2 regions of the Sinomonas flava genome follow, and region 2 is predicted to be linked to the other one. Evidence: riboswitches for the same ligand, from Rfam matches in the RefSeq annotation. Region 2 holds a riboswitch; the other holds the start of a gene.

Region 1 (4,989 bases), on a different contig from region 2:
CCGCCGTCCTCGGCGAAGCGCTCGAGCTCATCCGCCACGGTCGCCGGGGAACCGACGATCACCGGCCCGCGGCCGCCGATCGAGACGAACTTCGCCACCTCGCGCAAGGTCCAGGTGCGCTCGGGGTCGAGCAGCGTGAACTGCGCGAGGGCGGACTGGTTGGCCTCGCTCCTGATGTACGTCAGGGGCGCGTCCTGGTCGAGGCCGGAGAGGTCCAGGCCGGTCCAGCCGGCGAACAGTGCCAGCGCCGCATCGGTGTCCACGTGCGCCTCGTAGTCGGCGAGCTTCGCCGCGGCAGCCTCGTCGGTCTCGGCCACGATCACCGTGGCGATGTTGAAGGCCTTGACCGACTCCGGGGCCCGCCCGGCGGCGGCCAGCTCGGCGCGGAGCCCGTCCGTGTACTTGCGCGCCTGGGCCGGCGTGGAGGCGGCGAAGAACACGGCCTCGGCGTGCCGCCCCGCGAAGGCGCGCCCGCGGGCCGAGGCCCCGGCCTGGAACAGGAGCGGCGTCCGCTGCGGGGACGGCCCGACGAGGGCCGGCCCGGGCACCCGGTACACGTCGCCGTCGTGCCCGATCCCCCGCACCCCGGCGGGGTCCACGAACACGTTGGCCGCGGCGTCCGCGACCACCGCCCCGTCGTCCACGGAGCCCTCCCAGAGCTTGTAGACCACGTCCATGAACTCCTCGGCGCGGTCGTAGCGCTCGTCGTGCGGGATCTGGGTGTCGAGGCCGAGGTTCCTTGCGGCCGACTCCTGGTACGAGGTCACGATGTTCCACCCGACGCGCCCACCCGTGAGGTGGTCGAGCGTGCCGAACTTGCGGGCGAGCAGGTACGGGTGCTCGTAGGTGACCGAGGCCGTGACCCCGAAGCCGAGCCGCTCCGTGGCGGCCGCGAGGGCCGAGACGATGAGCAGCGGATCCAGCGTCGGATACTGCACGCCGCCCCGCACGGCGGCGTCGGCGGAGCCCCCGTGGACGTCGTACTGGCCGAGGATGTCGGCAAAGAAGATTCCGTGGAACCCGCCGTCCTCGAGTGCCTTCGCGAGGTCGGTCCAGTACCCGAGCTCCGCGAATCGGTGGGCCCCCGAGTCGGGGTGACGCCATAGCCCGGGCGACTGGTGCACGGGCACGAGCATCTCGAACGCGTTGAGGAGCAGCGGCTTGGTCATGAGGCCTCCGTGAGTGCGGTCTGGGCAGCGCGTCCCCGGGCCGGGTCCTTCGCAGCAAGCGCAGCGGCGGTGGTGAGAATCGCGAGGAACACGAACCAGCCGCACACGAGCCACGGCTGGCCGCCGCCGGCCTGCAGGAGCGAGGCAGCGACGAGCGGGGTGATCGCAGCGGAGAGGACGGTGCCGACCTGGTACCCGAAGGAAACGCCCGAGTAGCGCAGCTCGGTGGGGAACTGCTCGGCGAACCACGCGGCCTGAGGGCCGTAGATGGCGTCGTGCAGGATGTTCATCCCCACGAGAAGGACGAGGGGCAGGAACGCGAGGTTCCCATGGTCTAGGAACCAGAAGAACGGCCAGATGAGCACCGCGACGCCGATTGCGGCGCCCACGGCGATCCGCTTGCGGCCGATCCGGTCCGAGAGCCAGCCCCAGAACGGGCCCGAGAAGAGGCCGATCGCCGAGACGATGAGGATGGCGGTGAGCCCCGACGCCGTGTCCTCGCGGCGGTCCTTGAGGTAGCCGAGGATGTAGACGGTCATGAGGGTGTAGATGGCCGGCTGTACCAGGCGCAGGCCGACCGTGACGAGGATCCCGCGCGGGTGCTCGCGGAGCACCCGGACCACCGGCCGCGCGACCACGCGGTCCTGTTCCTGCACGGCGGTGAACTCCTCGGCGTCGGTCACCCCGAGACGGATCCACAGCCCCACCAGCACGAGGGCGCCCGAGAAGAGGAAGGGGATGCGCCAGCCGAAGGCCTGGAACTGGTCGGTGGTGAGGAAGGCTTGGGCGAGCGCGTAGGCACCGGTGGCCAGCAGCATTCCGGCCGCGGAGCCGACCTGCGTGAACGAGCCGAAGAAGCCGCGCTGTCCCGCCGGGGCGTGCTCCACGGAGAGCAGCGCGGAGCCGCCCCACTCCGCGCCGGCGGAGAGGCCCTGGATGAGCCGCAGCAGCACGAGCCCGGCCACGGCGAGGATGCCGATCGCGGCATAGTTCGGCAGGACGCCGATGAGGGTCGAGGCCACGCCCATGGTCAGGAGCGACCACACGAGCAGCGCCTTCCGGCCGATCCGGTCGCCGAGGTGACCCGCGATCACCCCGCCGAGGGGCCGCGCCACGAAGCCCACGGCGTACGTCGCGAACGAGGCGAGGATGCCGACGAGCGGCGAGGCGTCGGGGAAGAACTGCTTGTTGAAGACGAGCGCGGAGGCCGTGCCGTACAGGTAGAAGTCGTACCACTCGATGGTTGTCCCGACGAACGCCGAGGCGAGGATGCGCCGCTTGGCGCGGAGGGTCGCCCCGAGCCCTGCGCGGGTGGGCGCGGTCAGCTGTGTGGCCATGGAGGTCCTTCGTGTCACGGCGTCCAGCTCCGCGGGGCGCCATACTTACGACGCCGGTCTGCCGACGCCGTCGAATCCTCACCTGGAGCACCCCGCTACAGCAGGAGGGTTGCCGTCCGGCCAGCCAGGGCTTGCCACCGGATCTCTTGATTCTTCTTCAGGATTGTTCCGAGACCGGCCGCGGTCCCGCAAAGCGCCTCGTCACAAAGCGCAAACTGCGGGGCCGCGGTGCCGGTCAGGGAGTGTCCGCGCTGGGCGTGCCGGGCGTACTGATGCTCACGGTGACACGCGTGCCCTCGCCCGGTGCCGAGGCGACCGCCATGGTCGCGCCGGCCTCCTCGACGCGCTCCCTCAGCGCGCGCAGCCCGTTGTCGCGAGTCGCAGCGCCAGCGGCCGCATCCGTCGGGTCGAAGCCTGCGCCGTCGTCGCGGACCTCGAGCGTCACCTCGTCCTCGAGGTAGGCCAGGCGCACGACGGCGGTGCTCGCCTGCGCGTGCTGCCAGACGTTCGCGAGGCTCGCCTGAGCGGCCTTGAGGAACGCGTCCTCTGCGTTGTCGGGCAGGGGGCGGGAGGTCCCTTCGAGGTCGAAGCGGCAGGTGAGGCCCGTTCCCCGTGCTGACGATGCGGCGGTGGTCCGCTCGCACAGCGTCCGGAGGGACTCTGCAAGGCGGGGGTCCTGGCGCTGCGCGGCCGGCTGCCGGATCGGGGCCTCCCGCGGCGGCTTGGGTTCGGGTTCTGTAGGCTGGACGACCGCAGGCTGCGCCTCGCTGGGCGCGTTGGGCGCGGGCTCCGCGCCTGAGGCGGGCTGTGGGGCCGGCAGCCGCTCGATAGCCGGCTGCGGAGGGAGCGGGAGCTGAAGCTGGATGAAGAACAATGGGATGGCGACCCAGGCGAACTCCGTGCTGACGGCCACGAGCACGGCCCACAGCGCGCACATCCCCGCGAGCCAGTGCAGCCGGTACTGCGCCGGATCGAAGGGAAGGCCCTTCGCGGGCCGTTTCTGGAGCACGATCCCGGCCGCGTACGCCGCCGCGAGGAGTCCGACGAGGGGAAGCACAATGCCTGGTGCGGCCCCGGCTGCGTCCGGAGCCGGGGCAAGGGCGCGGACGGTCCCGATCAGGAGCAGGAGCGCGAAGGCCACGTGCAGTGCCGTGGGAAGCCACCGGAGGACCCGCTCGGCCGGCGTCGCGGGAGGATCTGGGGAAGGCTGGGGAGTCTGGGCTGCCGTTGCTGGGGGGCTTGAGCGGCTGAACATGGCCCCGAGCCTACCCGCGGCCCCCGCGCGCGCTGGGGACATCGCCCGGAGCTTCCTCAGAGACGGGCGGGGGCCTTCCGGCGCTGTTCCCACCAGCTGCGCAGGCTGTCGAGGGTGACGACGTCTGGCGCGCCGTCGAACGCGCCGCCCTGCGGGTCGTCCTGCCGGCTGCGGCGGATCGGGTCGCCCGCGGGGTCGTAGATGTCCATGACGACCTTGACGCACAGGTACACGAGCGCGCCCATGTGCGCGAGGATCGCGCCGACATAGTAGGGCGAGTCGATGTTGTTCTGGGGCGGTCCCCCGCTGGTCCACTGCCCGAGGTACATCCAGACGGCCGCCCAGTGGACGGCCTCGACGGCCATCCAGATGAGGAAGTCGCGCCACCGGGGCCGCGCCAGCGCCAGCAGCGGGATGAGCCACACGACGAACTGCGGGGAGTACACCTTGTTCGTCAGGATGAACGCCGCCACGACGAGGAACGCGAGCTGCGCGAGCCGCGGACGCCGGGGGGCGTGGAGCGCGATCACGGCGATCACCGCGCACAGGACCACGAGCGAGACGGTGACCATCGCGTTGATGCCCGGGGCGTCGAGCATGATCCAGTGGAGCCGCTCGGCGATGAGGTTCCAGGCGAAGTAGATCGAGGAGAAACCGGCGGGGCGCTCCCTGGTGAAGTCGAGGAAGTACCCCCAGCCGCGCGGGTTAATGAGGAAGATCGGCAGGTTCACCGCAGTCCACGCCCCTGCCGTGCCGGCGACCGTGAGCAGAAGCGGGCGGTACTTCCCCGTACGGACCGCGAGCACGAGGATGGCGCCGAGCACGACGATCGGGTACAGCTTCGTGGCCGTCCCCAGACCGATGAACACTCCTGCCCACACCGGCCGGTCCCGGGCGAAGGCGAGGAGGCCCAGCGCGAGGAGCGCGACGGCCCACATGTCCCAGTTGATGAATCCGGAGAGGATGGCGCCGGGCGCGATCGCGAGCATTGCTGCGTCCCAGGGGCGCCGCCGGTTCGAGCGGGCTGTCGCGATGACCGCGATGAGCCACATGACGGTGATGAGGGCCGCATTGATGTCGAAGTAGGTGGTGGCCCGCGCGTCCGAGACCCCCGAGCCGGGGACGAGGAGCGCCGTCGCCCCCGCGATGAGCCCCATGATCACGGGGTACTCGAAGAGGGCGTCCTGGGTGAAGAACGGCAGGACGCCCTCGGCGAGCCCACGCTCCT
Region 2 (4,989 bases):
CCACGTGCCGGTCGGCGCAGTTCACGGCCGCGTTCAGCCGGCCGCCCTCGAACCAGCGGATCACCGGGGGCTCGTTCGCCTCGACGTCCGCAGGGATCCACGTGTGCGCGCGCTCCCACGGGTGCGCCCACTCGAGGCGCCGCGCGGCGTCCTCCCAGAAGGTGAGGCGCTCTGGGTTCGTCTGGCCCGGGCCCGTCTGGGCAGAGCCCGTCTGGCCGCCGGCGCGGACGCCGGCCTCGTCAATGCTCACGCCCACCGGCGCACCGCCCATCTCTCGGCGACGCCCAGCAGGGCGTCGGTGATCTTGCCGATGACTGCCAGCAGCACGATGGCCAGGAGCAGCCTGTCGGTCCGTCCGTTGTTCTGCGAGTCGGTCAGGAGGAAGCCCAGGCCCATCGAGGACGCGATGAGCTCCGCCGCGACGAGGAACAGCCACGCCTGAGCGAGCGCGAGCCGCAGCCCTGAGAAGATCGCGGGCACGACGGCGGGCAGCTGGATCGTCGTCAGGAGCTGGAGGCCGCTGAGCCCGAACGCCCGCCCGGCCTCGACCAGCTTCCGGTCCACGTGCCGCAGCGCGAGGTACACCGTGGTGAACACGGGGAAGAACGCGCCGATCACGATCAGCGTGACCTTGGAGTTCTCCCCGATCTTGAGCCACAGGATCAGCAGCGGCACCCACGCGAGCGACGGCACGGCGCGAAGCGCCCCGATCGTCGGCGAGAGCAGCCGGTCCGCCCACTGCGACAGCCCCACGAGCGAGCCGAACGCGAGCCCCAGCGCCCCGCCGATCACGAATCCGAGCAGGACCCGCTGCGTCGAGATGCCCACGTGCTGCCACAGCTCGCCACGGCCCGCGAGCTCGGCCCCGGCCGCGACCACCGCGCCCGGCGCCGGCAGCTGGACAGCGCTGAACAGCCCCACCGAGGTGGACCACTGCCACAGCGCGAGCAGGACCAGGGGCACGACGGCGCCGATCGCCGCGCGCTTGAGCCCGCTGGCCGCGTCGCCCCGGGAACCACGGCGTGGGGTGCCGCGCACGACGGCGGGCGCTTCCGCGGCGTCGTGCGTCGCCTCAGCCTCGGGCAGGCTCCGGGAGGAGGCGGGGATCACTTCGCCGCCTTGGACGCGAAGCTCGGCTCGAGGAGCGAGGCGAGGGCGGCGTCGATCTTGTCCTGGCCGGAGACGTCCCCGGAGGCGACGAAGATCGGGCCGACCTTCTTCAGGACCGCCAGCTGCGTCTCGCCCGGGACCGGGTTGATGGCCAGCCGGGTGCGCTCCTTGATGACCTTCCCGGCCACCGCATCGGAGATGCTGGCGGCCTTGGCGAGGATCGAGGTGGTCTCCTCAAGGTTCGCGGCCGCCCAGCCGCGGGCCTTCTCGTAGGTGTCCACGACTGCCTGCGCCTGTTCGGGGCGGTCCTTGAGGAACGACTCGGTGGCGTTGAGGAAGCCGTACGTGTTGAAGTCGATGTTGCGGTAGAGCAGCTTCGCGCCGTTCTGCTCGGCGGCGGCCATGATCGGGTCGAGGCCGCTCCAGGCCTCGACCGAGCCGTTCTCCAGCGCCGTGCGGCCGTCAGCGTGCTGGAGGTTCTGGACCGTCACGTCGGACTGCTTGAGCCCGTTGGCCTCGAGGGCCTGCAGCAGGAAGAAGTACGGGTCGGTGCCCTTCGTCGCGGCGATCTGCCTGCCCTTGAGGTCCGCCACCGAGGAGATCTTCGAGTCCTTGCCGACCACGAGCGCTGCCCACTCCGGCTGGGAGTAGAGGCTGATCGCCTTGATGGGCGAGCCGTTCGCGCGGGCCAGGAGGGCGGCCGAGCCGGCGGTGGAGCCCACGTCGACGGCACCGGCGCGGAGGGCTTCGTTGGCCTTGTTCGAGCCAGCGGACTGGACCCAGTTGACGCCGACGCCCGAGGGCTTGAGGGCCTCCTCGAGCCAGCCCTTCTCCTTGATGACGACCGACAGCGGGTTGTACGTGGCCCAGTCGATGTTCAGGGTCCCGGCCGCCTTCGCAGCGGGCGCCGAGCCGCCGGAGCCCTCGCCGGCGCATGCGCTCAGACCGAGGGCGGCGGCGCCGAGGCCGAGGGCAAGGAAGGAGCGACGGGACGAGTGCAGGGCAGGCATGGGAAACCTCTTCTTGCGGGTGCGGGTGCGGGTGGAGTTGCAGGGGAAAGTCAGTGGTGGTGCGTGTCCACGCCGAGCGTGGACAGGAGGGTGCCGCGGAGGCGGGCGAGCTCGGCGTCGGCGCGGTCGCGTGGGCGCTCGCCCGGGACGTCCAGGACGTGCTGGATCGTGGCGCCGGGCACGCCGTCCTCGGAGCCGAGCACCACGACGCGGTCGGCGAGCTGGAGCGCCTCGTCGACGTCGTGGGTCACGAGCAGCACCGTCGTGGGCTCGGCCTCGTGGACGCGCAGGAGGAGGTCCTGCATCTTCAGCCGGGTGAGCGCATCGAGGGCGCCGAACGGCTCGTCCAGGAGCAGCACCCCGGGGCGCCGGGCCAGGGCACGGGCCAGCGAGGCCCGCTGGGCCATGCCGCCGGAGATCTCGCCCGGGCGGTACGCCGCGCAGTGGGTCAGGCCCACGAGGGCCAGGAGGCGGTCGACGGCGGCGCGCCCCTCGCGCTTGTCGGTCCCCTTAGGCAGGCCCAGGGCGACGTTGTCGTGCACGCTCAGCCAGGGCAGGAGCCGGGGCTCCTGGAAGCCAACGGCGCACAGGGGCGAGATGCCGCTGCTCGGCGCCCCGCCCACGAGAAGTTCCCCGGTCGCGGGGGCGTCGAGTCCGGCGGCGATGCGTAGCAGCGTGGACTTTCCCGAGCCGCTCGGGCCCAGCAGGGCCACGATCTCACCCGGGGCCAGCGCGAGGTCGACGTCGCGCAGGACGTGGGTCACGCCGTCGTGCGCGCCCGTCCCGGGGTGCCGGCCTCGGCGGGCGGCGAAGGACTGGGCGACGCCGCGGAACTCCAGCGAGGCGGCGCGGGGCGCGGCGAGGGCGGAACCGCGGTGGGTGGCCTCGGAAGTCGGCTGGGCCAGGGCAGAAGGCATGTGCATCTCCATCGGTTCTGGCGGTAGCACCTGTGGCCCCTGCGGGGGCCATGGTTGCTGCGGCGTCACGGAGCCAGATCTCTCGGCCGCTCGGGATGGTCACTTCACATTTCACGTAAAGAACGCCCGCCGTGCAAAACCAGAGGTCGGGGCGTGCGTAACAAATGACAATGTGTCCGCGTGTTTCCACCGCTCGCGGATACGTTGGACGACCGGTGGATTCCTTCCGTACTGTGAGGGACAGGATCAAGAGTCCCGGCGCGAAGCTCTGGCTGGCCGGGCGGCAACCCTCTCCCGTAGTGGGGTGCCCCAGATGAAGATCCGGCCGCGGTGGCCATCCGCGGCAAGTACGGCGCCTGCGAACCGTGGGCGTCCGGCCGACTAGCTGGAGGAGCCCATGACAGCGACACCCCTCGACCTCGTGACGGGCGCGGACCTGCGCCGCGCCATGGGGCACTGGGCCACGGGCATCGCCGTCATCACCACCTCGGACGGCGGCGCGATCGCAGGCCTCGTGAGCAACTCGTTCACGTCGATCAGCCTCGACCCGCCGCTCGTCTCGTGGGCGGTGGACAAGAAGTCGAGCTCATTCGAGATCTGGAACCGCACCGACAACTACGCCGTGCACATCCTGTCCGAGTCCCATCGGGACCTCGTGGCACGGTTCGCGGCGAAGGGGACGGACAAGTTCGCGGGACTGGCCTGGGAGCCCGGGACGCTGGGTTCGCCGATTGTGGCCGACGACGTCCCGCACCTCGAGTGTCGCCTCTGGCAGCGGGTGGACGCGGGGGACCACGTCATCCTGATCGGCGAGGTGGTCAGCGTCTCGGATCCGGAGGAGTTCGTCCCCCTGACCAACCACGTGTACTGGGCAAAGTAGACCGACGGCGCATCAGCGCCAGGCAGCCGGGGCCCCGGCTCCCCTTGACCGGAGGGGGCCCCGGCCAGCCAACCCGCCGGTACGCTGGATGAGTGACCACCGGTCTCAACGACACGCTCATCGGCCCGCTGCGGCGCCGCCTCCTGACGACCTTCTCCGGCCAGTCCGAGGGGAACCTGGCCTGGGAGGAAGCCCTCGAAGAGGGCGACGACGCCGGGTACTTCGCGCCTGACTCCGCGGTCTGGGCCGTCCACGGGGGCATGACGCCCATCGCCGCCGGCATCCGCGCCCTGCTCACGCAGGCCCTGCACCCGGGCGTGCTCGCCGGTGTCGTGGAGCACTCGAACTACCGCGCCGACCCCCTCGCGCGGCTCGCCGGCACGATCCGCTGGATCTTCACCGTCACCTACGGGGACACCGCGGCCGCCCGCCGTGCGTGCGCGTGGGTGCGTAAGCGGCACGTGCCCGTGGAGGGGGAGTTCGTCACGGGCCACGGCACGCACGAGCACTACTCCGCCAATGACTCCACACTGGCCGAGTGGGTCCACCTCGCCTTCACGGACGCGTTCCTGCGGGCGTACGAATCGCTTGCCGGGCCGGTTCCCGGGGGCGCGGACCGCTACGTGGGGGAGTGGGCCGTGGCCGGGGAGCTCATGGGGGTGGCCGACCCACCGCGCACCGCGTCCGCCCTCGTCGAACGGATGGAGGCGTACGACACCGCCGGGCAGCTTGCCGGCGGACCGCGCCTGGCCGACGTGGTCTCGTTCCTGCGCCGGCCGCCGCTCGACCCGCTGCTGCGCCCGGGCTACGCCGTGCTGTTCAACGCGGTGGTCGCGGGGATGCCGCAGCGGCACCTGGACCTGCTGGGGCTCGTGCGCCCCCGCCTCGGGCCGGTGCCGCTCCCGGTGACGGGCGCCGCGAAGGCGACCCTCGCCGTCGTGGGTCGGGCCCTCGACCCGATGTCGCCGAGTGAGGCGGCCGCGCGCCGTCGTCTGGCCCGCCTCGGCGTCCTCCCCGGTCCATCGACTGCTCCGTAAGTGTCGTTCTGGGGCCTCAAAACGACACTTGCGGA

The links. A riboswitch is a leader RNA that binds a small molecule or an ion and turns the genes downstream of it on or off. The one in region 2 is predicted to bind S-adenosylmethionine.
Region 1: linked by a shared signal. The riboswitch ahead of ABD298_RS13070 (MFS transporter) and the one ahead of ABD298_RS13770 (flavin reductase family protein) in region 2 are both predicted to bind S-adenosylmethionine.

What each region holds. Positions count from the first base shown of each region.
Region 1 covers NZ_BAAAQW010000006.1:372,125-377,113, reverse strand. The annotation lists gene ABD298_RS13075 (LLM class flavin-dependent oxidoreductase) at 1-1,169, opposite strand, end outside; gene ABD298_RS13070 (MFS transporter) at 1,166-2,506, opposite strand; SAM riboswitch class IV at 2,543-2,658, opposite strand; gene ABD298_RS13065 (sensor histidine kinase) at 2,742-3,761, opposite strand; gene ABD298_RS13060 (glycosyltransferase family 87 protein) at 3,818-4,989, opposite strand, start outside.
Region 2 covers NZ_BAAAQW010000007.1:98,749-103,737, reverse strand. The annotation lists gene acs (acetate--CoA ligase) at 1-271, opposite strand, end outside; gene ABD298_RS13785 (ABC transporter permease) at 247-1,110, opposite strand; gene ABD298_RS13780 (aliphatic sulfonate ABC transporter substrate-binding protein) at 1,107-2,120, opposite strand; gene ABD298_RS13775 (ABC transporter ATP-binding protein) at 2,171-3,037, opposite strand; SAM riboswitch class I at 3,043-3,139, opposite strand; SAM riboswitch class IV at 3,282-3,393, shown strand; gene ABD298_RS13770 (flavin reductase family protein) at 3,435-3,917, shown strand; gene ABD298_RS13765 (oxygenase MpaB family protein) at 4,010-4,954, shown strand.